Regions from separate parts of the Kitasatospora sp. NPDC051702 genome, predicted to be linked through region 1. Evidence: riboswitches for the same ligand, from Rfam matches in the RefSeq annotation. Region 1 holds a riboswitch; each other region holds the start of a gene.
The links. Region 1 has a riboswitch for cyclic di-AMP ahead of AB0N04_RS22785 (transglycosylase family protein). Riboswitches for the same ligand answer to the same signal wherever they lie in the genome.
Positions count from the first base shown of each region.

Region 2: linked by a shared signal. The riboswitch ahead of AB0N04_RS35830 (M23 family metallopeptidase) and the one ahead of AB0N04_RS22785 (transglycosylase family protein) in region 1 are both predicted to bind cyclic di-AMP.
Region 3: linked by a shared signal. The riboswitch ahead of AB0N04_RS19440 (transglycosylase family protein) and the one ahead of AB0N04_RS22785 (transglycosylase family protein) in region 1 are both predicted to bind cyclic di-AMP.

Region 1 covers NZ_JBFAZB010000028.1:13,349-22,844, forward strand. Annotated here, with positions in the region: gene AB0N04_RS22770 (ATP-binding protein) at 136-657, shown strand; gene AB0N04_RS22775 (DUF397 domain-containing protein) at 1,001-1,264, opposite strand; gene AB0N04_RS22780 (hypothetical protein) at 1,835-2,776, shown strand; cyclic di-AMP (ydaO/yuaA leader) riboswitch at 3,171-3,372, shown strand; gene AB0N04_RS22785 (transglycosylase family protein) at 3,359-4,645, shown strand; gene AB0N04_RS22790 (hypothetical protein) at 4,928-5,128, shown strand; gene AB0N04_RS22795 (LacI family DNA-binding transcriptional regulator) at 5,253-6,272, opposite strand; gene AB0N04_RS22800 (glycoside hydrolase family 13 protein) at 6,298-8,016, opposite strand; gene AB0N04_RS22805 (carbohydrate ABC transporter permease) at 8,054-8,959, opposite strand; gene AB0N04_RS22810 (sugar ABC transporter permease) at 9,000-9,496, opposite strand, start outside.
Region 2 covers NZ_JBFAZB010000068.1:15,639-25,134, reverse strand. Annotated here, with positions in the region: gene AB0N04_RS35860 (hypothetical protein) at 1-4, shown strand, start outside; gene AB0N04_RS35855 (hypothetical protein) at 482-1,684, shown strand; gene AB0N04_RS35850 (class I SAM-dependent methyltransferase) at 1,685-2,485, opposite strand; gene AB0N04_RS35845 (sensor domain-containing protein) at 2,585-3,331, opposite strand; gene AB0N04_RS35840 (GNAT family N-acetyltransferase) at 3,497-4,096, opposite strand; gene AB0N04_RS35835 (hypothetical protein) at 4,139-5,011, shown strand; gene AB0N04_RS35830 (M23 family metallopeptidase) at 5,161-5,994, opposite strand; cyclic di-AMP (ydaO/yuaA leader) riboswitch at 6,007-6,165, opposite strand; gene AB0N04_RS35825 (YiaA/YiaB family inner membrane protein) at 6,411-6,701, shown strand; gene AB0N04_RS35820 (alpha/beta hydrolase) at 6,826-7,653, shown strand; gene AB0N04_RS35815 (TetR-like C-terminal domain-containing protein) at 7,781-8,350, shown strand; gene AB0N04_RS35810 (SpoIIE family protein phosphatase) at 8,545-9,496, shown strand, end outside.
Region 3 covers NZ_JBFAZB010000021.1:108,885-118,380, reverse strand. Annotated here, with positions in the region: gene eno (phosphopyruvate hydratase) at 1-804, opposite strand, end outside; gene AB0N04_RS19440 (transglycosylase family protein) at 1,046-1,957, opposite strand; cyclic di-AMP (ydaO/yuaA leader) riboswitch at 1,959-2,129, opposite strand; gene AB0N04_RS19435 (cytochrome P450) at 2,340-3,644, opposite strand; gene AB0N04_RS19430 (SDR family NAD(P)-dependent oxidoreductase) at 3,857-4,276, shown strand; gene AB0N04_RS19425 (MazG family protein) at 4,306-5,331, opposite strand; gene mfd (transcription-repair coupling factor) at 5,468-9,097, opposite strand.

The DNA.
Region 1 (9,496 bases):
GTCCCCGCGCCACCGGGCGTTCGAGTGCGCGCGCGCCTGGTCGAGGGGGCGGCCGAGCGGCCGAGCGAGTCGGAGGTGACCGGCATGACCCCGGCGGGTCCAGCCGTGTCCGCCCCCTTATGGGAGGAGCTCTTCATGAGCACCGGTACGGCTTTGGCGGTTGACCCCCATGTGGTCACCTGTACGCTCGCTCCTCGCTTCGAAGCCGTCAGAACCGCACGCGACTTCGCCAGAACCTCGCTTCAGCGCTGGGGCCTGATGGAGCTGTTCGACGACGTCGCACTGGTGGCCTCGGAACTGGTGACCAACGCGCTGCGGCATGCGGTCGGCGCACGGCCCGACCCGACGGGCGGCGCCCCGGGCGAGTACGACTTTCCCACACAGCCCACCGCGGACGGCCGGCTGCCGATCCGAATAAGCCTCGTCCACCGCTCCCCCCAGGTGGTCTGTGCGGTGAGCGACCCGAGCAGCATCGGCCCGGTCGCCCGCGAGGCGGACTTCGTCGCCGAGTCCGGCCGCGGACTCCACCTGGTGGAGTCGTTCAGCCAGTCCTGGGGCTGGCACCCGCTGGGCAGCGGCAAGGTCGTCTGGGCCCTGTTCGAGGCGGAGCCGCTCGTCGGCTCCGAACTCGGTGGACGGCACCGGCGCTCGGCCTAGGGCCGGGCGGCGCGCGGCCGGCCGCCGACGGCACCGGGAGGACGGCACCCCGGGCCGCGCGGACCGGTGCGACGAACCGGGCGCGACCTCCTTACCGGCCCCGGCACGCCCCGCGGGCCGATCGGCCGCGGCGATCCGCCGAAGAGGCCGTGCGACACATTCCCGTGCAGTTCGGGCCGCGTGTTCCGGCGCCGGCGGCACGACGGAATTCCGGTGGAACACCGCTCGCGGCGGAATCCGGGCGGGCACCCCCGCGCCATTACCGGAAAGCGCACCGGAAAAGACAAAGGCCGTCGTGGTGTCAGCACCCACGACGGCCCCCCGATGGCGATGCGGCGGCCGGTCAGACCGCCAGGTGGTCGAACTCCCCGTCCTTGGCCCCCAGCAGCAGGGCGGCGATCTCGGCACGGGTGTAGATGAGCGCCGGACCTTCCGGGAAACGCGAGTTGCGCATCGCCACATCGCCCCCCGGCAGGGCCGCGAACTCGACGCAGTTCCCCTGGGAGTTGCTGTGCAGGCTCTTCTGCCAGACCACCCCCTTGAGGTCGGCGGCCGCCATCCCGTTGTAGGTGTCGTACGAGCCGTGCGTGTCCTGCGAGTCGTGCATAGAAATCTCCCGAAGAGCTCCGGAGTGGTCGTCCAGCGCGGCGCCCCCGGCACCCGCCGAACGAACGGACCGGCCCCGTACCGGCCCGGAACAACGCCTCACTTGACGCGATGATAGCTGCAGTGCACGTGCATCAGCACGGGACGTTGCAGGTGCACGATGCTTTTCACCGGCGGCCCCGAACTCTTCACGGACCCTTTTCCTGACGGTACGTAAACGGACATAGCCGACTGAATCGACGAAGTCCCGATAACCGGCCGTGAGCGGACCCCCGCTGAATGTTGATCTTCGAATGCCGGGAGTCGCACTCCTGTGACCCTCCGTCAGACGCATCGGACAGCACCTCCGCGCTGTGAGACATCTCACGCACCGCACGTGCAACGCGCAGCCCCGTCCGGGACGTCACGGCAACCACCGGAGCCCTTCCGGGGGTTGGGTGAGATATGTCCGCATTGCTGTGGATCCGCCCGGATCGGCACACGTCGCGCACCGCGCGCGCACCGCGGCCGCGCGGAACCCGAACGGCAGCCGACTGCAGGCCCGACCGGCCGATGTCCTACGATCTCCGGCATGAGCACCGCAGCCATCCCGGGCGCGCCACTGCCCGTCCGCACTCCAGGCTCCCGTGCGCGGGGGCGCCACCGCCGTCCCGAGCGCCCCGAGATTCCGACCGGCGCCCCGGCCCTGGTGCTGGCCGTGCCCGCGACCGCAGGGCCCGAGTCCCGCTCGGTCGTCGAGGAACTGCTGTCGATCGTCCGCAGCGAGCAGGCCGGCGTCCGCACCGCGGTCGGCTACCTCCCCGGTGGGAACACCGAGGCCGACGACAGCGAGGACCGCACCGTCGCCGAGCTCCTGGCCATGGCCGCCGAGGCCGGCCTGCCGGTGCCCGTCGTGGTCCCGCTGGTCCCCGGCCCGCACGGCTTCCTGACCGAACTCCACGCCCTCGCAGCGGAGTACGGCGCGTCCGTCACCGACGTGCTCGGCCCGCACCCGCTGCTCGCCGAGGCCGTCCACGTGCGCCTGTCCGAGGCCGGGCTGGCCCGCGCCGACCGGGCCAGGCTGTTCGCCATCGCGACCGCCGCGGACGGCGTGGTCCTGACCACCGTCGGCGGCGAGGAGGCCGCCGCGGCGGCCGGCATCACCGGCGTACTGCTGGCGGCCCGGCTGGCCGTCCCGGTCATCCCCGCCGCGCTCGACGTGCCCGGCTCGGTGGCCGCGGCCGTCAACCACCTCAAGGAGACCGGCTCCCTGCGCCCCGCGCTGGCCCCGCTGGTGATCGGCCCGGAGGCCGACTCCGAGCTGCTCGCGACGGCCGCCGAGGAGACGGGCTGCCCGTCCGCCGCTCCGCTGGGCGCCTACCCGACGGTCGGCCAGCTGATCGCCTCGACCTACCTGGCCGCGCTGCCGGCGCCCTCCCCGGAGGAGCTGGCCCAGGCCGAGGCGGAGGCCGCCGCGGAGGCCGCTGAGGGCACCCACGGCGCCCACGCCGCCGCCGGGGGGCCCGAGGAGTAGTAGCGGGACACCACGCGCACCGAAGGGCCCGGAACGGCTTCGTTCCGGGCCCTTCCGGCTTGCCCCGTACGGGAGTTAAGGCGTGAATAGGCGTGATGTCCGTTCTGTTGATGTTTGATCGGTTCTGCCCGGGGCGCGGGCCGGCGGCCGGGAATCGGCCGCGCCTCCCGCATCGCGGACGCGCCCGATCGCACCCCGACGCGTCGTCAGCCGTTTCCTGAGGAACGGCCAGTTGTGCGCACCCGTGGCGCCGTTGCGGGAAAACGATCATTTCGGATCATGACGGACAGCGGAAACGATCATTCTCGCCAAACCGTGATGCGCATCACAGTGTTTGCGGTTTGAACTTAAGTCTGCTTAACGTGCTCCCCGTTCGTGACCACACGGACCCAGTTCATCCGCAACGCCGAGTCCTGCCGTCGGATGCCCTGGCAGCGCGAAAACGCACCACGGCAGGAGCGGGGGACCCACAGGTAAGTCGCCCCGGACCGTTCCCAGGAACGGTTCAGGGCTAGGGGTGAAGCCGCGTCCACAGCGCGGCCGGGCAACTCCAGCCCGAATCCGACAGCTCACCTCGCAGGCGTGGGAGAGGACCACGTCTTCATGCTGCCCACCAACGGCACCCGTCTGTCCAGCCGCACCCGCCGCGTCATCGCCGCCATCGGCGTCGCGGGCGTCGGCCTCACGATCCCCTGCCTCACCACCGGCACCGCCTCCGCCGCCTCCGTCGCGACCTGGGACAAGGTCGCCCAGTGCGAGAGCAGCGGCAACTGGAGCATCAACACCGGCAACGGCTTCTACGGCGGCCTGCAGTTCACCTCCAGCACCTGGGCCGCCTTCGGCGGCACCGCGTACGCCCCGCAGGCCAACCTGGCCACCAAGGACCAGCAGATCGCCGTCGCCGAGAAGGTCCTCGCCTCGCAGGGCCCCGGCGCCTGGCCGGTCTGCTCGGTCCAGGCCGGCCTGACCAAGGGCGGCGCCCCGGCCGCCGTCGACACCTCCGCGGGCTCCACCGCCGGTGCTACGGCCGCCAAGCCCGCCCCGGCCGCCAAGCCCGCGCAGACCCCCGCCCCGGCCACCAAGCCGGCCGCGCCGGCCCAGGAGCAGACCTCCGGCGACTCCGCCAAGAGCACCTGGACCCAGAAGCACCAGGAGCAGACCCAGGGCGGCGCCCAGGCCGAGAGCGACGACTACACCGTCGTGGCCGGCGACTGGCTGTCCTCCATCGCCGACAAGCACAACATCGACGGCGGCTGGCAGCGGCTCTACGAGCTCAACCGCGGCACCCTGACCGACGGCCCGAACACCATCTACCCGGGCCAGCACCTGTCCTTCAAGGACGCCGGCCACGGCCGGCAGGCGGCCACCGCGACCAAGTCCGGCTCCGACTTCAGCTGGTTCGACCGTTCGAAGAAGTCCGGCCAGACCACCGACGGCGGTGCCGTGAACGCCAAGCCGGCCGCGCAGACCCAGGCCCCGGCCGCCCAGGCCCCGGCCCAGGCCGCCACCGGCAGCATGGCCGCCGCGGTCTCCTTCGCCGAGTCGAAGGTCGGCCAGGCCTACGTCTACGGCGGCACCGGCAACGGCGGCTGGGACTGCTCCGGCCTGACCCAGGCCGCGCTGCGCGCCGCGGGCGTCTCCATCCCGCGCGTGGCCGCGGACCAGGCCGCCGCCAGCACCCACGTCTCGCTGGACAACCTGCAGCCGGGCGACCTGCTGTTCTGGTCCAACAACGGCCAGGACTCCGGCGTCTACCACGTCGCGATCTACGTCGGCGGCGGCAAGTACGTCGAGGCCGCCAACCCGAGCTCGGGCGTGCGCGAGCAGACCGTCGCCAACTGGGCCCCGGACTTCGCCGGCCGGGTCTGAGGCACACCGGCGGGCCACGGGCGGCACGGCACAGCCGACGGCTGACGGCGAACAGCTGACGGCGAACAGCTGACAGATTTCAGATTTCAGCCGACAGATTTCATCATCTGAAACCCGTCATCTGTCACCCGCCCCCGTTGCCCGCCACACGGAACCCCCGGGGGAGAGCCCGATCGCTCTCCCCCGGGGGTTCCGGCGTACCCGCCCTCCGCCGGCCGAAGGTCATGGTCAAAGCCGGCCACAACGGGCATGCTGCTGCTCTGCACCCGAGGAGGAGCCACCATGGCCCAGGTCACCGTCACACTCGACGCCAACCTCGCGATCGACGCGATGCTGCTCTCCGGCACCAAGAACCCGCAGGACGCCGTCGAACTGGTCCTGCGGGACTACCTGGCCCGCGGCCGCCGCACCGGGACCCGGACCGGCGACCCCGCCGGCGACCGGCGGCTCACCCGCAGCCGCCCCACCGACCAGCAGGGCTGACCCGCCCCACCCGCCGCCGTCCGCGCCACCCCCGCACACGGCACACGGCACACGGCACCCATGCGAAACGGGCCCCGGGGAGCGGTCGCTCCCCGGGGCCCGTCGGCCGTCCACGGCCCGTCGCTCAGCGCGCGCAGGCCCCCGTCGAGCCCCGCATGACCAGCTCCGGCTGGAACATGAACTCCCCCCGCTGGGCCGCGTTGCCGCCGACCTCCTCCAGCAGCGCGTCCACCGCCGCCGTGGCCATCGCCTCGACCGGCTGGCGGATCGTCGTCAACGGCGGCTCGGTGAAGGCGATCAGCGGCGAGTCGTCGAAGCCGACCACCGACACGTCCTGCGGCACCGACAGCCCGCGCTGGCGCACCGCCCGGATCGCCCCGAGGGCCATCATGTCGCTGCCGCACACGATCGCCGTGCAGCCCTTGTCGAGCAGCGCCCCGGCGGCCGCGTGCCCGCCCTCGACGCTGAACAGGGTGTGGTGGACGAGGTCCTCGGCCTCCTCCGCGCTGCGCCCGAGCACCTCGCGCATCGCCGCCGTGAAGCCCTCGATCTTGCGCAGCACCGGCACGTACCGGCGCTGCCCCACGGCCAACCCGATCCGCTCGTGGCCGAGTTCGGCCAGGTGCTGGACGGCCATCCACATCGCGGCGCGGTCGTCCGGCGAGATGAACGGGGCGGCGATCCGCTCGCTGTAGCCGTTGATCAGGACGAAGGGCACCCCGCGGCCGGCCAGCCGGGCGTACCGGTCGTGGTCGGCGGTGGAGTCGGCGTGCAGCCCGGAGACGAAGACGATGCCCGCCACGCCCCGGTCGACCAGCATCTCCACCAGTTCGTCCTCGGTGGATCCGCCCGGCGTCTGGGTGCACAGCACCGGGGTGTACCCGTGCCGGCTGAGCACCTGCTCGATCACCTGGGCCAGCGCGGGGAAGATCGGGTTGCTCAACTCCGGCGTGATCAGCCCGATCAGGCCCGCACTGCGCTGGCGCAGCCGGGTCGGCCGCTCGTAACCGAGCACGTCGAGCGCGGCCAGCACGGTCTGCCGGGTGGCGGCCGAGACGTTCGCCTTGCCGTTGAGTACGCGGGAGACGGTGGCTTCGCTGACCCCCGCCTGCGCCGCGATGTCTGAGAGTCGCGCCGTAGTCACGGTCCCAGAGCCTATTGCAACCACGTCAGACCGCCCACCAGCCGGTGCTGTCCGGTGCGAGCACCGTCTCGCCGCCGTCCACCACCGGGTCCGCCGAGGAGAGCAGGAGCCGCCCGGGCACGGGTATCCGGACCGGCTCGCCGGTGGTGTTCACCGTGCAGACGAAGGCGCCGCGGCGGAACGCCAGGGTGCCCTCGGGGCCCTCCAGCCACTCGACCTCCGTCCCGGCGCCCAGGTCGGCCTGGGAGCGGCGGACGGCGAGCGCGCTGCGGTAAAGCTCCAGGGTGGACGTCGGGTCGCCGGTCTGCGCCTCGACGCTGAGCTCGGCCCACTGCGCCGGCTGCGGCAGCCAGGAGGGCCCGCCGGCGACCGGGCCGAAGCCGTACGGGGCCTCGGTGCCGGACCACGGGATCGGGACGCGGCAGCCGTCGCGGTAGCCGTCCTGCCCGGCCTGGCGGAAGAAGGACGGGTCCTGGCGCACCTCGTCCGGCAGGTCGGTGACGTCGGGCAGGCCGAGCTCCTCGCCCTGGTAGACGTACGCCGAGCCGGGGAGCGCGAGCATCAGCAGGGTGGCGGCGCGGGCGCGGCGCAGGCCGAGCGCGCGGTCGCCGGCGGTGCGGATCTGGGTGCCGAGGCCCGGCTCGTTGGCGAAGCGGGTGGCGTGCCGGGTGACGTCGTGGTTGGAGAGCACCCAGGTGGTGGGGGCGTCGACCGGGCGCATCGAGTCGAGCGAGACGTCGATCACCTCGCGCAGCGCGGCGGCGTCCCAGTCGGTGCCCAGGTACTGGAAGTTGAAGGCCTGGTGGAGCTCGTCGGGGCGCACGTAGTTGGCGGTGCGCTGGACGGTCGGCGTCCAGGCCTCGGCGACGCCGATCCGCTGGCCCGGGTACTCGTCGAGGATCTTGCGCCAGCTGCGGTAGATCTCGTGAACGCCGTCCTGGTCGAAGAAGGGCATGACGTCGTTGCCCAGCAGCTTGAGCTGGTCGGAGCCGCCGAGGTCGGGCAGGCCGGGGGCCTTGACCAGGCCGTGGGCGACGTCGATGCGGAAGCCGTCCACGCCCATGTCGAGCCAGAACCGCAGGATCGAGCGGAACTCGTCGCCGACGGCCCGGTTCTCCCAGTTGAAGTCGGGCTGCTCGGGCGCGAACAGATGCAGGTACCAGTCGCCCGGGGTGCCGTCGGGGTTCTCGGTCCGGGTCCAGGCCGGGCCGCCGAAGATGGACTCCCAGTCGTTGGGCGGCAGTTCGCCGTTCTCGCCCTTGCCGGGAAGGAAGTGGTAGCGCTCGCGCAGCGGGGACGCAGGACCCTCGCGCAGGGCGCGCTGGAACCACTCGTGCTGGTCCGAGGAGTGGTTGGGGACGAGGTCGACGATGATCCGCAGTCCCAGCTCGTGGGCGTCCCGGATGAGGGCGTCGGCGTCCAGCAGGGTGCCGAACATCGGGTCCACGGCGCGGTAGTCGGCGACGTCGTAGCCGGCGTCCGCCTGCGGCGAGGCGTAGAACGGCGAGAGCCAGACCGCGTCCACGCCGAGGTCGCGCAGGTACGGCAGGCGGCTGCGGACGCCGGGCAGGTCGCCCATGCCGTCGCCGTTGGAGTCGGCGAAGCTGCGCGGGTACACCTGGTAGATGACCGCGTCCCGCCACCAGTCTCTGGAGGCGCCGCCAGTCGCAGGAGCCGGGGTGGCCGCCTCGTGGGCGGTGGCGTCGGCGGCAGGCCGGGAGGTGTCGGCCAGGTTCTGGGTCATGGACGGTATCCCTTGGGGACTAGAGGAGCGAGGAGCGTTACGACTTGGAGGCACCGGCGGTCAGGCCGGTGACCAGGTGGCGCTGCACCAGGTAGAAGAAGACCGAGGACGGGATGGCGATCAGCACGGCGGTCGCCGCCATGAAGTTCCACTGCGCGTCGTGCTCGCTGACGAAGGTCTGCAGGCCCACGGCCAGCGTGTACTTGTCGGAGCTGAGCATGAAGGTGGAGGCGAAGGCGACCTCGGCCCACGCGGTCAGGAAGGAGTAGAACGCGGCCACCGCCAGGCCCGGGCGGGCGAGCGGCAGGACGAGCCGCCAGAAGGTGCCGATCGGGGTGAGGCCGTCGACCCGGCCGGCCTCGTCGATCTCCACCGGGATGGTGTCGAAGTAGCCCTTCAGCAGCCAGGCGCAGTACGGCACGGTGGTCGTCGAGTACACCAGGATCAGGCCGGTGTAGCTGTCCAGCAGGCCGAGCTCGGAGAGGATCGTGTACATCGGCACGATCAGCACCGCGATCGGGAACATCTGGGTGACCAGCAGCGACCACATCAGCGGCTTGTGGCCGGGGAACTTCATCCGGGAGACGGCGTAGCCGGTGGTGGCGGCGACCATGACGCCGAACACCGTGGTGACGCCGGAGACCAGGAAGGCGTTGCCGAACCAGGTGAAGAAGTCGGTGTCGAACAGCACGTGGTGGTAGTTCGACAGGGTCAGCTTGTCGAGGATCCCGCCGGGGTGCAGGTAGTCGGTCTTGTCCGGTCCGAGGGAGATGTAGAGGATCCACAGGACCGGGAAGAGGGCGACCAGGCTCGCCAGGATCAGGGCGCCGTGGGACAGCGCGGTGGCCAGCGGGCTGCTCCGGCCGCGGCGGCGGACCCTGGTGGGCCGGGCGGCGGGGGTCGCCGTCGGCGCCGCGGCGGGGCGTTCGGTGGTGGTGCTCATCGGGGTTACCTGCCTTCGTGGGTCAACTGGGTCCGGGGCCTCAGCCGTTGGCCTGCTCGTTGCGGGCGAGCCAGCGCCGGTAGAAGGCGGTGAAGACGATGAGGATGGACAGCAGGATCACGCCGTACGCGGCGGACTGCGCGTAGTCCCGGGGCTGCTGGCCGAAGCCGAGCCGGTAGGCCCAGGTGACCAGCAGCTGGGCGTCGGAGCCGCCGCTGGTGCCGAACAGCAGGAAGATGACGGCGAACTGGTTGAACGTCCAGATCACGCCGAGCAGGACGACGGTCGAGGAGACGGTGCGCAGCCCGGGCAGGGTGACGTGCCGGAAGCGCTGCCAGGCGGTGGCGCCGTCCATCTCGGCCGCCTCGTACAGCTCGGCCGGGATCGACTGCAGGCCGCCGAGGAGGGAGATCATCATGAACGGCACGCCGACCCAGGTGTTGACCAGGATCGCGGCCGCCTTCTGCGCCAACGGGTCGTCCAGCCAGCCGGGTTGGGGCAGGTGCAGGGCGGAGAGCAGGCCGTTGACGGCGCCGC
Region 2 (9,496 bases), on a different contig from region 1:
CTGACCGGGCGCGGCCACCGCCCTGCGGACGCCCGGACGGTGGCCGCGAATAATCCGTTGCCCTCCCCGCGGTGGGCTGCCTATCGTGGCGGCACACTGAAAGGAGGTGATCCTGAGTTGAGTTCCTTCAGGATGCGTGAGGTGGCTGCTCGCTAGAGCCGCCCCTGCCTGCGCAGGGAGAGGCCCGAGGCCTCCGGCAGGCGAAATCCACAGCAGTCACCCGGCCCGCGGGCTCACCGGAACATCCCCGGTGCCTCGGCGCCCGGCCAGTGCACGGGCCGGCGCGGAGGAGCAGCCCGCGGGCTGTCTGCTGTCCGGAGGCGTCCGCACCACCCCCACCCCCCGATGTCACCCCCGCGGATCCGCGCCCGCCCGCGTCGTACCCGGGCCTCCCCCGGGTCGTTCCCGGGGTGGGGCCGCGGCGCTAGAGTCGGCGCGGGGTTCCGGAGCGGAGCGGCGCGGACACAGGGGGTGGGCGGCGATGACGAAGGCGCGGCAGCGGGGCGGCACGGCGGCCCTGCGGACGGCCCGGTGGGCCGCCACCGGGGTGCTGGCCGGGACGGGCCTGCTCGGACTGCTGCTGTTCTCGCTCGGGCGGGAGCACGGCTGGCAGGCCCTCGGCGGCGGCCTGGTGGTGACCGGCGCCTCCGCGGTGCTCGGCGGTGCGCTGGGCTTCCTGTTCGGGGTGCCGCGGGTGCGCGGCGGCGGCACCGGCGAGCCGCAGGGCTCGTACGCGCCGAACACCAACCTGGAGCAGGTGTCCGACTGGCTGACCAAGGTCCTGCTGGGCGTCGGGCTGACCCAGCTCGGCTCGCTCGGCGAACGGCTGCACCAGCTCGGCGCCGCGCTCTCGCCGGCGCTCGGCGGGGGCGAGGGCGCCGCCCCCTTCGCCGCGGCGCTGGTGCTGTACTTCCTGGTCTTCGGCTTCCTGGCCGGCTGGCTGGTCACCCGGCTCGCGCTGCCGCAGGTGCTGACCGACGCCGACCAGGCCCTCGACCTCTTCCTCGCCGGGCAGGACCGCGACCGCAAGGGCGACAAGGTGGGCGCCGACGACCTGCGGGTCCGCGCGATGCAGCAGCTCGGGCTGCTGGGCGGCAGCGCGGAACAGCCGGCCGCGCTGGCCGGACAGCTGCCGCCCGCCGCCTCCCCCTCGGCCGGGCCGGACGGCGTGGTGGCCGAGGTCCGCTCGACCGCGCGCCGCTCCGCGCTCACCTCCGACCAGGTGCGGGACCTCTACGCGGACGGGTCCGAGGGCCGGCGGATCCAGGCCCTCGCGCTGATGCAGGGCGACCCGTCGCTCGCCCACCTGCCGAGCGTGCTGGACGCGATCGAGCACCCGCGCTCGGGCTTCGAGCAGTACCACGCGCTGCTGGCCGCCCGCGGCCTGCTCTCCCGGCTGCCCGGCCCCGAGGCGCAGCGGCTGCGGGACGCGGTGGCCGGGCAGCTGATGCTGCCGGACGGGATCCCGTACGGGTCGGACCGCAGCTGGCTGGCCGAGAAGATACTGTCCCGGCTCGGGCCGGCGGCCTTCGTCCCAGCCCAGTCGGGCGGCGCCCAGGCGGTGCCGTCCCCGGATCCGGCCGGTGTTCCCGGTCCGTTCCCGGATCCGGCCGCGGCACCCGGGCCGGTGCCGGTGCCCGGTCCGGCCGCGGCGCCGGATCCGGGCTCGACCGGCGCTCCCTAGCTAGGACCCGTCCCGGGCGGCCCGGCGGCGGTGGTCGGCGGCCCGCAGCACCAGGAGGCGGCGGGTCCGGCCGTCCTCGGCGCGGGGGAAGCGGCGGATCTCGCTGGCGATGCAGCGCTCGCCGAGCGCGCGGCGCAGCGGGTCGAGGTGGCCGCAGCGGCGGCCGTGGCCGTCGTGCAGCGGCTGGACCCGGACCTCGCCGTCCGGGGAGGTGACCCGGACGAGTTCGGCCAGTGCGGCCACCTGCCCTTCGATGCCGAACCGTTCGGGGTAGGCGAAGAGCAGGTAGGCGCTCAGGGTGAGGGCGAAGGAGCCGTCGGCGAAGGGCAGCCGGGGCAGTGCGGCGGCCACGTAGCGCTGCGGGTGCGCGGCCGCGTCGGCGGTGAAGAGCCGGCGGGCGCGGTCCCAGCTGCGCAGGTAGCGCTCGGAGCGGTAGGGGTGCGGCGCCGGGTACAGGTGGGGCCGGGCGGCCATCGCCGCGGCCATCGAGGCCCGGGCGGCCAGCGCGTGGGCGGCGACCTCGGGGGCGGGGAGCACGTAGGCCGGGTCGGCGGCGATCACCCGGCAGCCCAGTTCGCGCGCTTCGGCGGCCAGCCCGGCCGCACCGCCGGGGCAGTCAAGCAACGGGCCGGGAAGGGCGGCGAGTTGGGACCGGGTGAGGTCGAACAGAGCGCAGTACTCGTCCAGTGGCCGGGAGGTGACGAGGACGGCGGCGTCCACCGCGACCGGGGCCTCGGCGGCCGGCCGGGCGGCGGGCCCGGCCCCGGTGCCCCGGTCGGCGGGGGTGCGTACGGCGGCCACCCGGCCATCGGAACACGCGGCGGCCCCGCCCGCATCCGGGGGTCTCCGGACGGGGGCGGGGCCGGTGTCGGCGGGCGGGGGTCGGCGGCCGGGCGGGGGTCAGCCGGCGAGCAGGCTCCGGGCGGCGGACCGGTTCACGGCGGTCAGGCCGCGGACCAGCTGCGCGGTGAGCAGGACGAGCAGCACGCCGGCCAGCGAGAAGGCGGCGATCTGCCAGGCCCCCTCGACGTAGTAGACGTGCCGGACGTGGTCGCTGTCGGAGAAGTCGAAGAGCCGGTAGCCGCGCCAGTCGGTGAAGGTCGGGAACACCCAGTGGTACGCCGGGTAGAGCGCCATCGCCCAGCCGAGCAGCAGGAACGTCGTCGTCATGGTGAAGCTGAAGACCGCCCACGGGAACATCACCACCTGGTGGAGCGCGGCCTTCCAGCCGGCCGGGTCGGCCAGCCGCGCGGTGATCGCGCCCCAGGTGCCCGGGCGGACCTGGCGCACCGGCTCCGGCTCGGGGACGTCCAGGCCCAGCATGCCGCGGGCGCGGGCCCGCTCCGTCCGGCCCAGGCCCCGGGCGGCGGTGGTCAGGCCGGCCAGCACGGGCAGGCCGAGGACGGTGACGACGGTGCCGAGCCCCAGGCAGAACAGGGTGATCACGAGGGAGAAGCCGACGACGGCCACCGGCAGGCCGGTGAGCGCGTAGCCGATCTCGCGGTAGTACTGCCCGGAGAACGGCGCCCGCCAGAAGGACGGCACCGACCCGGGCCGGCTGGAGCGGGCGGGGGTGCGGTACGGGTCGTCGCCGTAACCGCCGAGGACGTCCCAGTCGCGCTCCTGCATGCTTCGGCTGCTGCTCATGTCCCGGCCTCGGTCCCTCGTTCTCGGTTGCTGACCCGGCCAGTCTGGTCGAGCGGGCGGTGCGGAACGATCCGGGGACCCGGCGGATCGGGGGTGGGGTTAACCCCCCGGTCCGGGAGCGCGCTCAGCCGTGCGGACCGGCCGGGCGGGGTCGGCCCGGCGGGGTCAGCCGAGCCGGGTCGGCCTCGTGCGCCGGCCGGCCGGGCCGGCCCACTCCCCGGTGGTCAGCGCGTACCGGTGCGCGCCGGACCGGACGCCGCCCCCGGGCGGGTCGTGTCGGACCGGCCCCTGCGCCCGGAACCCGAGCCGGGTGAGCACCGCGGCGGAGGCCCGGTTGTCCACGTCGACCCGGGCGGTGAGGCGGCGCAGGCCGAGGGCGCCGAAGGCCAGCCCGCAGAGCAGGCCGACGATCTCGCCCGCGTGACCGCGTCCGCGGGCCCCGCGGCCGACCGCGTAGCCGAGCTCGGCGCAGCGGCCGGTGCCGAGGGTCAGGGAGGCGTGGGCGATCGGGGTGGCGTCCGCCGGGTCCTCGGCGTCCTCGCGCCGGGTGACGGCGAGCTGGTACGTCCGCCGTTCCCGCGCGAGCGCCTCCTCCAGGTAGAGCTCGATCTGGTCGGCGCAGGTCTCGCGGTCCCAGGGGTCGAACGGGAGGTACCGGGTGACCTCCGGGTCGCCGAACAGCGCGTGCAGCGCGTCCACGTCCCCGGGGGTGTGGTGGTACTCGCGGATGGCCAGCCGGGAGCCGGTGAGTCGTACGGGGACCATGGCTGGCGACCCTACCCCCGGCCAGCGGTTACCGTTCGGGCTATGAACGACGAAGACCTGCGGCTCGCCCCGCGCACCAGGGCCGCCGACCTGCTCGCCTGGGCGGCGGCGGAGGGCCGCGTCCCGGTGGCCGAGGGGCCGCTGCGAGCCGTCCTGGCCCTGCTGGAGCTGGGCGGGGGCAGGATGCACGACGGCTGGCCCGAGCTGACCTCGAACGCGGTGGAGCACCTGCTCTACGAGCGTCTCCACCTCTACGTCCAGCCCGGGCCGGAGACGGACCCGCTGGCGTACGGCGCCGCGGTCGAGCTGCTGGTGGACCACCAGCGGGCGGCCCGGCGGCTGAACGCCAAGCGGCAGGAGCGGCTGCACGCCGAGGCCGAGTGGCAGGGCGAGGTCGCGGCCGGACTGCTGCGCCGGGCCGACCTGGTGACCTGGCCCCGGCTGTACGCGCTGCTGCTGCACGCGTACGAGGTGGACGTCGCGGACCCGGCGGCGGTGCGGGCCTGGCTGGACGGCTTCCGGGAGCTGGCGGAGGAGGAGCGGCTGGCCGCGATCGCCGCGCTGGTCCCGACCGGCTGGCTGGACGAGCTGGACGAGCAGGGCTGGGGGCCGGCCCGGGTGCTGTCGGTCGGCATGGCGACGGACGGCGCGCGCCGGCTGCTGGAGCAGGGGCTGATGCGGCGCAGCTACCGCAACCTGGCGGAGCTGACCGCCGCGGGCCGGCCGATGCCGGACGAACTGTCCGGTGACTTCGGGGAGTTCGAGGAGGCTGCGGCGCAGGCCGCGCTCGACCTGTGCGGCGAGTGGACCGTCCCGGGGCTGGCGCGGCTGCTGCTGGAGGAGTTCCCGGACCTCGCACCGGAGCCGGGGCAGGAGGAGATCGACGCCTACCTGGCGGCGCTGCCGCAGGAGTAGCCGCCCGCGGGGCGCCGTGCCGGAGCCCCGGCCGCACGCGTGCGGCCGGGGCTCCGGTCCGTTCGGGTCCACCGCGGCCCGCCGCGGTCGACGGGGGTCGGCGGGGGCCGGCGGGTGCCGGCTCAGCGGGTGCCGGCGGGAGGATCGGCTCAGGGGGTGAGGCCGCGCTGCTCCAGCCAGGTCTCCGGGTCGACCGGGGCGCCGCCGCCGGGGCGGACCTCCAGGTGCAGGTGGGGGCCGGTGACGTTGCCGGTGGCGCCGACCTTGCCGATCTGCTGGCCGGAGGTGACCTTGCCGGAGCCCTTGATGATCGAGGAGAGGTGGCAGTACCAGATCTCGGTGCCGTCGGGCAGGGTCTCGACGATCCGGTAGCCGTACGAACCGGACCAGCCGGCCGAGGTGATGGTGCCCTGGCCGACCGCGAAGACCGGGGTCCCGGTGTCGGCGGCGAAGTCCAGACCGGTGTGCAGGTGGGCCCAGTAGCGGGCGCTCTGGCCGTAGTGGGCGGAGAGGTTGTAGTCCTTCACCGGCAGGGTGAGGGCGGCGGCCTTGGCCCGCTCGGCCTCCTCGGCGGCCCGCTTGGCCTCGGCCTCCTTGGCGGCGGCCTTGGCCTCGGCCTCCTTGGCGGCCTGGACGCGGGCGCCCTCCTCGGCGGCGGTGCGCTGGCTGTCGGCCTGCTGCTGGATCCGGGCGGCGAGCGCGAGCCCGGGGTCGGCGGAGAGGGCGACCGGGGTCTCGTCGGGGGCCTCGACGGCGGGCGCGGCAGCCGGGGTGGCGGAGGCGAAGCCGGTGGCGCCCAGGGTGGCCGCGACGGCGGTGACGCCGAGCAGCGGGGAGGCTCCGCGGGTCTGACGCGGCATCCGGTGCCGGTTGGCGTCGGCTTCCGGGGCGGGGTGCTCCAGGTCGGCCATGCCGGGGTGGTCGAGGAGCCGGGTACCGGCTGCGGGGCCGGCCGGGTGTGCCGGGGTGTGCGTCGACGCCACGGAGGCGCGCTCCTTTCCTTCCTTCGCGCCTACCGGGTTAGCTGACGGGTTCGGAGCAGGAAGGTCTCCTACGGCCGGGCCTGGGCCCCGCCGATTCACCCCAAGGAACGTGGTTCCCCGGCTCCCTGGCCTGCCCGGAGGCCGGCCGGCGGGATTAGGCGACGGCGCACGGTGCCGTCTGGGTACGGCGTTGACGACCGCGCTGCGTTATCAAACGTTAATCCTAGGGCGCCCCGATTCCAAGCCGTCCGCCCGGGACGACCGCAGATGACCAGGGCGCTCTGGTAGGTGATGGCGGGTTTTGTCCCCATTGACCGGCATTGAGCCGCTCGACGTGATCGAACGTCAGCGAACGACCCCCCATCTGAGTACGCCTACTCATGTGCGGACCGATCACCCCGCCGCATCCTGACGCCATGAACGCACCGATGCAGTCCCGCACCACGGCCGCGTACTACATCCAGGCCGTGCTCTCCTTCGCGCTGTCCGGCGGAGCCCTCGCCGTCGGGATCGCCTACCTGCCGGTCGGCGGCTGGACCCGCGCCTTCCTGGCGATCGGGCTCCTCTACACCGTCACCTCGTCCTTCACGCTCGCCAAGGTGGTCCGGGACCGGCAGGAGACCAACGAGATCGTCACCCGGGTGGACCAGGCCCGGCTGGAGAAGCTGCTCAGCGAGCACGACCCGTTCAAGGTCGACGGGGTCTGAGCGGGCACCGCGGGACCCCGGGGGCGGACGGCACCGAGGGCTTGACGGCTAAGGCTATTAGCCTTAGCTTTATGGCTATCGGCAGACGCCGACGACCCGCAGCGGCGGTCCCAGGAGGCCCACCATGAACGCCACCAGCGCCACCAGCACCCAGTACCTCGACGTCCCCGGCGGGCGCATCGCCTACGACGACACCCGGCAGGGCGACGGCGCCCCCGTCGTCCTGCTCCCCGGGATGCTCGACACCCGCGCCGCCTACCGGCACCTGCACCCGCTGCTGACCGCCGCCGGCCACCGCGTCATCACCATGGACCTGCGCGGCTTCGGCGAGTCGTCGATCGTCTGGGACGACTACTCACCCGCCGCCATCGCCACCGACGTCCTGGCCCTGCTGAACCACCTCGGCATCGAACGCGCCGTGCTCGTCGGCAACTCCTACACCGGCGCGACCGTCGTCAAGGTCGCCGGTGACGCCCCGCAGCGGGTCGCCGGGATCGCCCTTATCGACGCCTTCGTCGAGAACCCCCCGGCCAACGCCCTCATGCGCGGCGTCGTCCGCGCGATGGGCGCCCTGATCGTCCACTGGCCGGCCTTCTGGGGCTTCTACCACCGCAAGCTCGCCTTCCCCGGTGCCAGGCCCGCCGACTTCGACGCCTACGTCGACGGACTCGTCGCCGCCATGCGCACCCCGGGCCGCCGGACGGCCACCCGCGGACACGTCTCCGGCGACTCCGCGCCGATCGGCTGGACCGCCGCCGTCCGCTGCCCCGCGCTCGTCGTCATGGGCGGCAAGGACCCCGACTTCCCCGACCCGGAGGCCGTCGCCGACCGGCAGACCGCGGCGCTCGGCGCCCGGAAGGTCATGATCGAGGGATCCGGCCACTACCCGATGGCCGACGCCCCGGAGGCCACCGCCGGCGCCCTGCTGCCCTTCCTCGCCGAGCTCGCCTGACGCCTGACGCCCGGCCCCGGCCGCGGGCCCGCTCGCCCGAGCCCGGTCCGCCCCGCCGCGCCCGGGCCCGCCCCGGTCGTCCGCACCGCCCGCCCGCCCGTCCGCCCGTCCACGGAGAGACCGCACCATGCCCCGAGTAGGACTGACCCCCGACCAGGTCGTCGGCCACGCCCTCGCCCTCATCGACGAACAGGGCTCCGAAGCCCTCACCCTGGCCGCCGTCGCGGCCCGGGCCGGGGTCGCCACCCCCTCGCTCTACAAGCACGTCAGCGGCGGGCTCGCCGAGCTGCGCCGGCTGCTCGCCGTCCGGGTCACCGAGGAGCTCGCGGACCGGCTGGCCGAGGCCGCCGTCGGCCGCAGCGGGGACGACGCCGTCGCCGCCGTCCTGCGCGCCTACCACGCGTACGCCGCCGAGCACCCGCACCGCTACGCCGCGCTGCCCCAGGCCCCGCAGCCCGACGACGACCTCTCCCGCGCGGCGGCCCGGCTGGTGGGCGTGATCATCGCCGTCCTCCGGGAGTACGGCCTCGACGGCCCGGAGGTGATCCACGCGGCGCGCACCGTCCGCTCCGTCGCCCACGGCTTCGCCTCGCTCTCCATCGCCGGCGCCTTCCAGCTCGCCGAGGACCTCACCACCACCCACGACCGGCTGATCAGCACCCTCACCACCGGCCTGCGCTCCTGGCCCTCGGCCTGAGCCCGCCGCCGGGGCGCCGACCGGCCCGGGCCCGCGGCGGGGAGGGCGGGAGCACCGGTGCCGGTGGGGCTGCGGGGGCGCCGTTCACCCGCTTCAGCACCCACTTGAGAAATAAGGTATTAAGAATTAAGTGCCCCTCCGGGCACCCAAAGGGCACCCACCACCCTCCTCGGAACGGAAAGGCCGGGTATCCGATGGACCTGACCTCGCCGTGGCTCCCCCCGTCCGAGGACGACAGCCGGACGCAGCCCAGCAGTCCGGGCGGCCGCAGCGCCATGCGCTGCGTGCGCTTACTGCTCTCCTGCACCACCGCCGCCGAGCTGCTCGGCACCGTCCTCGCCGAGGGCCCCGGCTGGATCACCGGCGAGGGTTCCGCGCTCTACCTGCTGGACCCGGCCGGAATGCTCCGGCTGACGGCCTCGCACGGCCTGCCGGACTGGGCCCACGAGCGGTACAGCACCGTCGACCCGGCCGGCGACCTCCCCGCCGCGATGGCGCTGCGGCTGCGCCGCCCCTACCTGCTCACCCCCGAGCACACCAGCGTCGACTACCCGAACCGGAACGCCGGCATGGGTACCGGGATGGTCGCCGTGATCACCCTGCCGATGATCGTCGACGAGCGGCCGGTCGGCGTGCTCGCCCTGGCGCTGGCCCACCGGGGCACCGTCCCCCGCCGCGACCTGGACGTCCTGGAGACCATCGGCGACGCCTGCGCCCACCGGCTGTCCCACCTGCTCGACCACGCGGACGCCCGGCGCCCGCAGGGCCCCGCGCCGGCCCCCGAGGACTCCGGCCGGCCCGCCGGCCTGGCCCACCCGATGCTGTCGCTGGCCGTCCGGGCCGCCGGGCACGGCGCCTTCGAGCGCGACCTCGTCACCGGGGAGAGCTACTGGGACGCCGAGGCGTTCCGGATCACCGGCCAGCCGGCCGCCCCGGACGGCGCCGCCCCGGAACTGGACCGGATCGTCCACCCCGAGGACCTGCCGGACGTCCAGGCGGCGGTCGCCGAGGCGCTCGCCACCGGCGGGCGGTACCGGATCGCGTACCGGGTGCTGCGCGGGGGCGGCCGGGCGGCCAGCATCGAGGAGACCGGCGAGGTGATGCTGGACGTCCACGGCCGCCCCGTCCGGATCGCAGGGCTGTTCG
Region 3 (9,496 bases), on a different contig from region 1:
CTCGATGAGCTCGGCGGCGGAGAGGGCCTTGCCCTCGAACTGGTAGGCGCCGTCCTTGTAGAACTCGGAGGCGGCGACGTCCAGGGCCAGCGCGACGTCCCGGCCGGGCACGTAGCCGGCCTTCTGGATGGCCTCGGTGATGAGGTCCAGGGCCTCGCGGTTGCTGTCCAGGTTCGGCGCGAAGCCGCCCTCGTCGCCGAGGCCGGTGGACAGGCCGCGCTCCTTCAGCACGCCCTTGAGGGTGTGGTAGACCTCGACGCCCCAGCGGACGGCCTCGGAGAAGGACTCCGCGCCGATCGGGGCGATCATGAACTCCTGGATGTCGACGTTGGAGTCCGCGTGCGAGCCGCCGTTGAGGATGTTCATCATCGGCACGGGCAGCACGTGGGCGTTCGGGCCGCCCAGGTAGCGGAACAGCGGCAGGTCGCTGGCCTCGGAGGCGGCGTGCGCCACGGCCAGCGAGACGCCGAGGATCGCGTTGGCGCCGAGCGAGGACTTGTCCGGGGTGGCGTCCAGGTCGAGCATGGCCTGGTCGATCAGGCGCTGCTCGGTGGCGTCGTAGCCGACCAGCTCCGGGCCGATCTGCTCGATGACGGCCAGGACGGCCTTCTCCACGCCCTTGCCGAAGTAGCGGTTCTTGTCGCCGTCGCGAAGCTCCAGGGCCTCGAAGGCTCCGGTGGAGGCACCCGACGGGACAGCGGCACGGCCGGTGCTGCCGTCGTCGAGGCCCACCTCGACCTCGACCGTGGGGTTGCCACGCGAGTCGAGGATCTCACGGGCTACGACGACATCGATGGACGGCACGAGGCATCTCCTTGCGGAAGCAGGGTCCGGCTGACGTTGGTGCTGCCGGCGGGACGATTGCGGAGTCGTTACGACCAGAGCCTAACCGCCCGGGCCCCCGGGGCCACGCTGGCCTCGGTCCCGTCTCAGCGTGTGGCCGCACTACCCACCGGTAGTTCACCCGCCCGCCCGGGCGAACCGGCCCGAATCCGGGCGGAGGGGGACGGATCCCCGCCCCCTCCGCCCGGCGGGCGGGAGCGGCTCAGCCGAGGTGCAGGACCTGGCCGGGCATGATCAGGTTCGGGTCGCCGCCGACGGTGCCGCGGTTGCCGTCGTAGACCGACTGCCAGCCGCCGGTGACGCCCTGGGCGGCGGCGATGGTCGACAGCGTGTCGCCGGACCGGACGGTGTAGTCGTGGCCGCCCTGCGCGGCGGCCGGGGCGGTGCGCACGGCCGGAGCGGGCTGGGCGGCCTGCGGCGCGTAGTGCTGCGGGGCGGCGGCCTGCGGCGCGAACTGCTGGTAGACGCTCTGGTGGCTGGTCCAGTACCAGGTGCCGTTGTTCTGGTACCAGAACACCTTCGCGTCGGCGTCCCAGCCGGCCTTGCCGGAGAAGCCCGGGGCCTGCGGCTGCGCCTGCTGCGGCGCGGGCTGCTGGGCGGCCGGCTTCGGGGCGGCCGGCTGGGCGGGCTTGGCGGCGGGCTGCGCCGGCTTGGCCGCGGGCTGGGCCGGCTTGGCGGCCGGCTTCGCGGCGGCGGGCTTGTCGTCCGAGGAGGTGTCGACGCTCGCCGGCGCGCCGCCCTTGCTCAGGCCGGCCTTCTGCGAGCAGACCGGCCAGGCGCCCGGCCCCTGCGAGGCGAGGACCTTCTCGGCGACGGCGATCTGCTGGCCCTTGCTGGCCTGGTTGGCCTGCGGCGCGTACGCGGTGCCGCCGTACGCCTTCCAGGTGCCGGAGGTGAACTGCAGGCCCCCGTAGAAGCCGTTGCCGGTGTTGATGCTCCAGTTGCCACCGCTCTCGCACTGGGCGACGGAGTCCCAGGCGGAGGCCGGGGCGGCGGAGGCGCCGGTGGCGGTGAGGATCGGCATCGCGAGTCCGACGCCGGCCACACCGGCGACGGCGATGGCCTTCTCGGCCTGGGTACGACGACGGTGGCGGCCAGTTCCAACGAACAGCATGAAGGTCCCTCTCCGCACGCCTGCGAGGTGAGCTGTCGGGTTCGGACCGGGAGGTGGCCCGGCCGCCGTCAGCGGAAACGATTCCGCTCGGGCGGCTTCACCCCAAGCCGTGGGGAAACGGCAACAAACCTGGTTCCCCCGCCCCTGCCCAGGGTTCTGGTCGGTTTCCCGTGACGCGGCGGGCAGGATTCGGCGTCCCGCGCACGAGGTCCGCAGCTGCGAACTCCAGGGAGAGTAGACAGATCCTCAGACCAATCACAAGCTCATATCACCGATATCACACAGAAATCACGGCCCGCGCTCGATCGCCCACCAACCGTGCGGCTATGTCCGGATTGATGGAGGTTCAGCCACCCCTCCAACGGCCGCCGGCGACACCCAGTCAGCGTGTCGGAGGGTCGGAAGGTTCCCGGAGGACGGCCGGCGGCGCGTGCGGGGAACGGCTCTCCGGGCTGAATTCCACCGGGAGTTCCCGCAGTCCCCGCATGATCAGGCCACCGCGCCAGCGCAGATTCTCCGGGCTTTCCGCCAACTGCAGATCCGGCAGCCGGGAAAGCAGCGTGGCCAGCGCGCTCCGGCCCTCCAGCCGGGCCAGCGGGGCCCCGATGCAGTAGTGGATCCCGTGGCCGAAACCCAGGTGCGGGTTGTCCGTTCGCGCCAGGTCCAGGGTGTTCTCGTCCGAGAACCTGGCCGGATCCCGGTCCGCCGCGGCCAGCACCACCAGCACCGGGTCCCCCACCGGGATGTCCACCCCGCCGATCGACACCGGCCGGGTCGCGAACCGCCACGTCGCCAGCTCCACCGGCCCGTCGTAGCGCAGCAGTTCCTCGATCCCGGTCTCCAGCAGCGCGCTCTCGCCGCGCGCCACCGACTCCTGCAGCAGCCTGCGCTGCTCCGGGTTGCGCAGCAGCGCGTACGTCCCGTTGCCGATCAGGTTGACGGTCGTCTCGAAGCCCGCGAACAGCAGGATGAAGGCCATCGCGGCGGCCTCGTTCTCGGTCAGGTGCTCCCCGTGGTCGCTCGCCCGGATCAGGCCCGAGATCAGGTCGTCCCCCAGGTCCGCCCGCTTGCGGTGGATCAGCTCCAGCAGGTACGCCCGCATCCGCTTCACCGCCCGGCCCACGCCGCCGCGCTGGCCGCCGCCGTGCCGGATCATCATCCCCGCCCAGTCGCGGAAGTCGTCCTGGTCCTCGGCCGGCACGCCCAGCATGTCGCAGATCGCGTAGATGGGGAGCGGGAACGCGAACTCGTGGATCAGGTCCGCCGACCCGCGCTGCGCGAAGCCGTCGATCAGGCGGTCCGTGAGCTGCTGCACCCGCGGCTCGAACTCCGCGACCCGGCGCGGCGTGAACGCCTTCGACACCAGGCGGCGCAGCCGGGTGTGGTCCGGCGGGTCGATGTTCAGCAGGTGCGTCATCAAGTCCGCCTGGCGCTCCCCCGGGATGCCGACCCGGCCGGTGCGGTGGGCCTGCTCGCTGTGGTGCGCCGGGTTCTTCGACAGCCGGCCGTCCGCGAGCGCCTGCCGCGCGTCCGCGTACCGGGTCACCAGCCAGGCCTCCACCCCGCTGGGCAGCGTCGTGCGGTGCACCGGGGCGTGCTCGCGCAGCCAGGCGTAGGCGGGGTACGGATCTGCGGCGAACTCCCAGGTGAAGAGCTGCGGGGCGGTGGGGGCGGGCTGCGCTGACATGGACCGACCGTATCCGGTGCACCGGGGCCCGCCGCCCCGCGGACGCGGGTTCCGGGACGGACCCTTGGACAGGTCTTAACCGTAGGGCGGGCGTGAGCCTGGTCACCTGAGGGGTAATCCCTGTTGCGGAGGGTCAGGTCGTGCCTACGATCCTCCGCAGAAATCGTGGGCGCCGGTGCGGTGTCGCCCACAGGGAGGAGCAGACCATGCGGGTGAGCGGGGCAGTCGTCGTCATCGCGGTACTCGACGGCGGGTCGGGAGCCGACCTCGCCCGCCGGTTCACCGCGGCCGGCGCCGCCGGTGTGCTGATCGCCGACCAGCACGTCGGCGTGGCCGAGGACCTCGCCACCGAGCTCGACCGGCCGGGCTGCCCGGTCGTCGGCGTCGGCGGGGACATCCGCCGCCCCAGCGACGTCGCCGCCCTCGTCGACACCGCCGAGAAGCACCTGGGCCCGATCGACCTGTTCTGCGTGGCCGGCCCCGGCGGCGAGCGGATCGTCTCCCTCGCCGACCTGCCCGACCACCTCGACCTGGAACGCCTCGCCGAGCTGCTCGCGCTCGTCGGCGAGGCCATCGGCGAGGTCGTCCCGCCGCAGCGGCGGCCGGTCGGGAGCACCGCCGCCGCGGCCTGAGCCGGCCCCTCCGCCCGCCGGCCGGCCGGCTACTCGCCGGCCGGTTCGAGGCCCTCGGCCGCGCGCACCGCGTCCCGGTACCCGCGCGCGGCCGACCGCAGCGCCGCGTCCACGTCCACCCCGGCGTCGTGCGCCCGCTGCACGACCGCCAGCAGCAGCCGGCCCGCCGACTCCGCCGTCAGCCCCCCGGGCAGCTCGTACGGCTCGTCCGGCACGCCCGCGAAACCGGCCTTGCGCACCCGCGACACCAGCTTCGCCGCGTACGCCAGCGACGGCAGCCCGGCCGGCACGCCGTCCAGCACCGACTCCCGGTCCGACTTCTCGGCCGCCTTCAGCTGCTCCCAGTTGGCCTCCACCTCGGCGGCGCCCTCCGCGGTGACGTCACCGAAGACGTGCGGGTGCCGGTAGACCAGCTTGTCGACGAGGTCGCCGGCCACGTCGTCGATCGAGAACGCCTCCGACGGGTGCTCCTCGGCGATCCTGGAGTGGAAGAAGACCTGGAGCAGCACGTCCCCCAGCTCCTCGCGGAGCGTCTCCCGGTCCCCCTCCTCGATCGCCTCGACGAGCTCGTACGCCTCCTCGACCAGGTACTTCACCAGGCTCTCGTGCGTCTGCTCGGCGTCCCACGGGCAGCCGCCCGGCGACCGCAGCCGGTCCATCACCGAGACCAGGTCCAGCAGGCGCGCCCCCGGGAGGTCGTAGGAGCCCGGCAGCACCTCGATCTCCGGCACCTCGCCCGCGTGCTCCACGGCCAGCCGGGCCAGGGCGTCCGTGAGCCCCGGATCCCCGTCCGGACTCCCCAGCCACACCGTCGCCCCGGTCTCCGCGGGCGCGGTCAGCAGCCGGGCCAGGGCCGGCGCCGACCCCGGCGCCACGACCTCCACCACGACCCCGGCCTGCCGCACCGCCGCCACCTGCGGGTGCCCCTCGTCCGCCACCAGCACCCGGCCGGCCGACCGCAGGGCCTCCCACGCCGGCCACGCCAGCAACCCGGGGGCCACCCGGTGGGTGGTGGTCAGCAGGATCAACTTCGCGCCCGGAACATTCGTCGTCACACCCCCGAACCTACCCGTCCGCGCCCCCGCCCCGGGCCGGAGAAGGGCAACTGCGCCCGACTCCCGACCGGCCGCCGCGGACACGCGACGGCCGGCCCGGGCCGGGCCCGGGACCGCCGTCGCCCGCCGCCGGGCGCTACTTCCTCGAACCCGCCAGGTCGTCGAACATCGCCGACAGGAACTCGCCGCACCAGCCCAGCAGCTCCCGGCCGACCAGCGGCTTGCCGCCGATCCGCCCGGTGCTCGGCCGCGGCACCAGCAGCTGCTGGGCGGCCGCCTTGACCTGGCTGCGCGGGTAGAGCCGGTTCAGCCGCAGCTGCTGGGACTCCCGCAGCTCCACCGGCCCGAACCGGACGTTGGCACCCTGCAGGGTGATGTCCGCGATGCCGCACCGCCGGGCGTACAGCCGCAGCGCCGCGACCATCAGCAGGTTCTCCACGGGATCGGGCAGCTTGCCGTAGCGGTCGGTCAGTTCGTCCCGGACGTGCTGGATGTCCTCCTCGGAGTTGACCGCGGCGATCGAGCGGTACGCCTGCAGCCGCAGCCGCTCGCCGGGCGCGTAGTCGTGCGGCACGTGCGCGTCGACCGGCAGCTCGATCTTCACCTCCAGCGGCTCCTCCTCCGGCTCGCCGCCGTTCGCCAGCGACTCGCGGAACTCGGCCACCGCCTCGCCGACCATCCGCATGTAGAGGTCGAAGCCGACGCCCGCGATGTGCCCGGACTGCTCGCCGCCGAGCAGGTTGCCGGCGCCGCGGATCTCCAGGTCCTTCATCGCGACGTACATGCCGGCGCCCATCTCGGTGTGCTGGGCGATGGTGGCCAGCCGCTCGTGCGCCGTCTCGGTGAGCGGCTTCTCCGGCGGGTACAGCATGTAGGCGTAGCCGCGCTCGCGGCCTCGGCCGACCCGGCCGCGCAGCTGGTGCAGCTGGGAGAGGCCGAAGGTGTCGCCGCGCTCGACGATCAGGGTGTTGGCGTTGGAGATGTCGATGCCGGACTCCACGATCGTGGTCGACACCAGGACGTCGAACTCCTTCTCCCAGAAGTCGACGACGACCTTCTCCAGCTGGGTCTCCCCCATCTGCCCGTGCGCGGTGGCGATCCGCGCCTCGGGCACCAGGTCCTTGAGCCGGGCGGCCGCCTTGTCGATCGACTCCACCCGGTTGTGGATGTAGAAGACCTGGCCCTCGCGCAGGAGTTCGCGCCGGATCGCGGCCGAGATCTGCTTCTCGTCGTACGGGCCGACGAAGGTCAGCACCGGGTGCCGCTCCTCCGGCGGGGTGGTGATGGTGGACATCTCGCGGATGCCGGTGACGGCCATCTCCAGGGTGCGCGGGATCGGCGTCGCGGACATCGTGAGCACGTCCACGTTGGCCCGCAGCTTCTTCAGCTGCTCCTTGTGCTCGACGCCGAACCGCTGCTCCTCGTCGACGATGACCAGGCCGAGGTCCTTGAACCTGGTCTCGGAGGAGAACAGCCGGTGGGTGCCGATGACGACGTCCACCGAGCCCTCGAACAGCCCCTCCAGCACGGCCTTGGCCTCGCCGTCGGTCTGGAAGCGGGACAGCGCCCGCACCGTCACGGGGAAGTTGGCGTAACGCTCCGCGAAGGTCGAGAAGTGCTGCTGCACCAGCAGCGTGGTCGGCACCAGCACCGCCACCTGCTTGCCGTCCTGCACCGCCTTGAAGGCCGCCCGCACCGCGATCTCGGTCTTTCCGTAGCCGACGTCGCCGCAGATCAGCCGGTCCATCGGGACGGACTTCTCCATGTCCGCCTTGACCTCGGCGATGGTGGTCAGCTGGTCCGGCGTCTCCGCGTAGGGGAAGGCGTCCTCCAGCTCGCGCTGCCACGGGGTGTCCGGGCCGAAGGTGTGGCCGGGTGCGGCCATCCGGGCCGAGTAGAGCTTGATCAGGTCGGCGGCGATCTCCTTGACCGCCTTCTTCGCCCGCTGCTTGGTCTTCGCCCAGTCCGCGCCGCCCAGCCGGTGCAGCGTCGGGGCCTCGCCGCCGACGTACTTGGTGACCTGGTCGAGCTGGTCGGTCGGCACGAACAGCCGGTCGCCGGGGTGGCCGCGCTTGGCGGGGGCGTACTCCAGCACCAGGTACTCGCGGGTGGCGCCCTGGACGGTCCGCTGCACCATCTCGACGTACCGGCCGACGCCGTGGGCCTCGTGGACGACGTAGTCGCCGGCCACCAGGGCCAGCGGGTCGATCGCGTTGCGGCGGCGGGAGGGCATCCGGCGCATGTCCTTGGTGGAGGACCGCTGGCCGGACAGGTCGGTCTCGGTGATGACGGTGAGCTTGAGGGCCTCGTCGACGAAGCCGTGCTCGATCGAGCCGCAGGAGACGTGGACGACGTCCCGGGTCGGCGCCTCGGCGAGGTCGGCGACCAGCCGGGCCGGGATGCCCTCGTTGCCCAGCACCTCGGCGAGCCGGGAGGCGGGCCCGTGGCCCTCCGTCACCATGACGACCCGCCAGTCGGCGGCCAGCCGCTCCTTGGCGTCGGCGATCGCCCGGGCGGTGTCGCCGCGGTAGGCCTCCACGGCGTGCATGCCGAGGGTCAGCGTGTTGGCGTCGAACTCCAGGATGCCGTCGACCGCCGACTCGCTGGTCGCGAAGGGGCTGACCGACCACCAGGGCAGCCCGATCTCGTCGGCGTGCTCGCGCACTTCGGCGAGCGAGCGCAGCGAGGCGGCGGAGACGTCGATCGCCTCCAGGTCGATCGGCCGGTCCCCGCCGGACGCGGCGGCGACCCAGGAGGCGTGCAGGAACTCCTGGCTGGTCGCCACCAGGTCGGCGGCCCGGGTGCGGACCCGCTCCGGGTCGCAGACCACGGTGACCGAGCCGATCGGCAGCACGTCGAGCAGCAGCTCCATGTCGTCGACCAGGACCGGCGCCAGCGACTCCATGCCCTCGACCGCGATGCCCTCGGCGATCTTGTCCAGGATCTCGGCCAGCCCGGGGTGCGCGGCCGACAGCTCGGCGGCCCGCGCCCGCACCTCGTCGGTGAGCAGCAGCTCGCGGCAGGGCGGCGCCCAGAGGCCGTGCTCGGCGATCTCCAGCGAGCGCTGGTCGGCGACCTTGAAGTAGCGGACCTCCTCGACCTCGTCGCCCCAGAACTCCACCCGCAGCGGGTGCTCCTCGGTCGGCGGGAAGACGTCCAGGATGCCGCCGCGGACGGCGAACTCGCCGCGCTTCTCGACCAGTTCGACGCGCGCGTAGGCGGCCGCGGCGAGCCGCCGGGCGACCTCCTCCAGATCGTGCGACTCACTGCGCCGGACGGCCACCGGCTCCAGCTCGGCCAGCCCCTTCACCTGCGGCTGGAGCACCGAGCGGACGGGCGCGACCACCACCTGCACCGGCCCGGCCGCCGGGTCGTCCGCCCGCGGGTGCACGATCCGGCGCAGCACGGCCAGCCGGCGGCCGACGGTGTCCGAGCGGGGCGACAGCCGCTCGTGCGGCAGCGTCTCCCAGGCCGGGTACTCGGCGACGGCGTCGGGCGGCAGCAGCGAGCGCAGCGAGGCCGCGAGGTCCTCGGCCTCCCGCCCGGTCGCGGTCACGGCGAGCACCGGACGGCCCCGGTCCCCGGCGGCCCGGCCGGCGAGGGCGCGGGCCAGCGCGGCGATGGCGAACGGCCGGGCCGCGGGCGGTCCGACCAGGTCCAGGTGGCGGCGGCCGCCGGCCGCGGCTCCGGCGGCGGTCGCCGCCTCGATCGCCTCGGCGAGCGCCGCGTCCCGCGCGACGACATCGAGCAGTCCGGTCAGACTCATCTGGGGTCTCTTCTTCGTCCCGTGGCTGGTGCTGCCTCCGGGCGGCGAAGGCCTGCCGGGGCAACGCGAACGGCCCGGCACGCCGAGCGGCCGGGGGTCTCCAGCCTACGCCGCGGCACGGACACGCACGCGGTGTACGACCCCGGCGGGGCCTGGCGGGGACGAACCGCCGCCCCGGCCGCGGCAGGGCCCGCAGGCCGGGCGCCGGAGGGGCCCGCGCGGGCGCCCGGCACCGGCCCGCGGCACGACCGGGGGGCGAGCGCGGCGCGAGCCCGGTGCGACCGCGGACGAACGACCGGACGCGGGGGCCGCCCGGCGGGTGGACGAACCGGCCGGAGCCAGGCTCCGCGATCCGCCACGAGCTGGACATACTCCTGTCACTGGCCGTCCATGGAGATC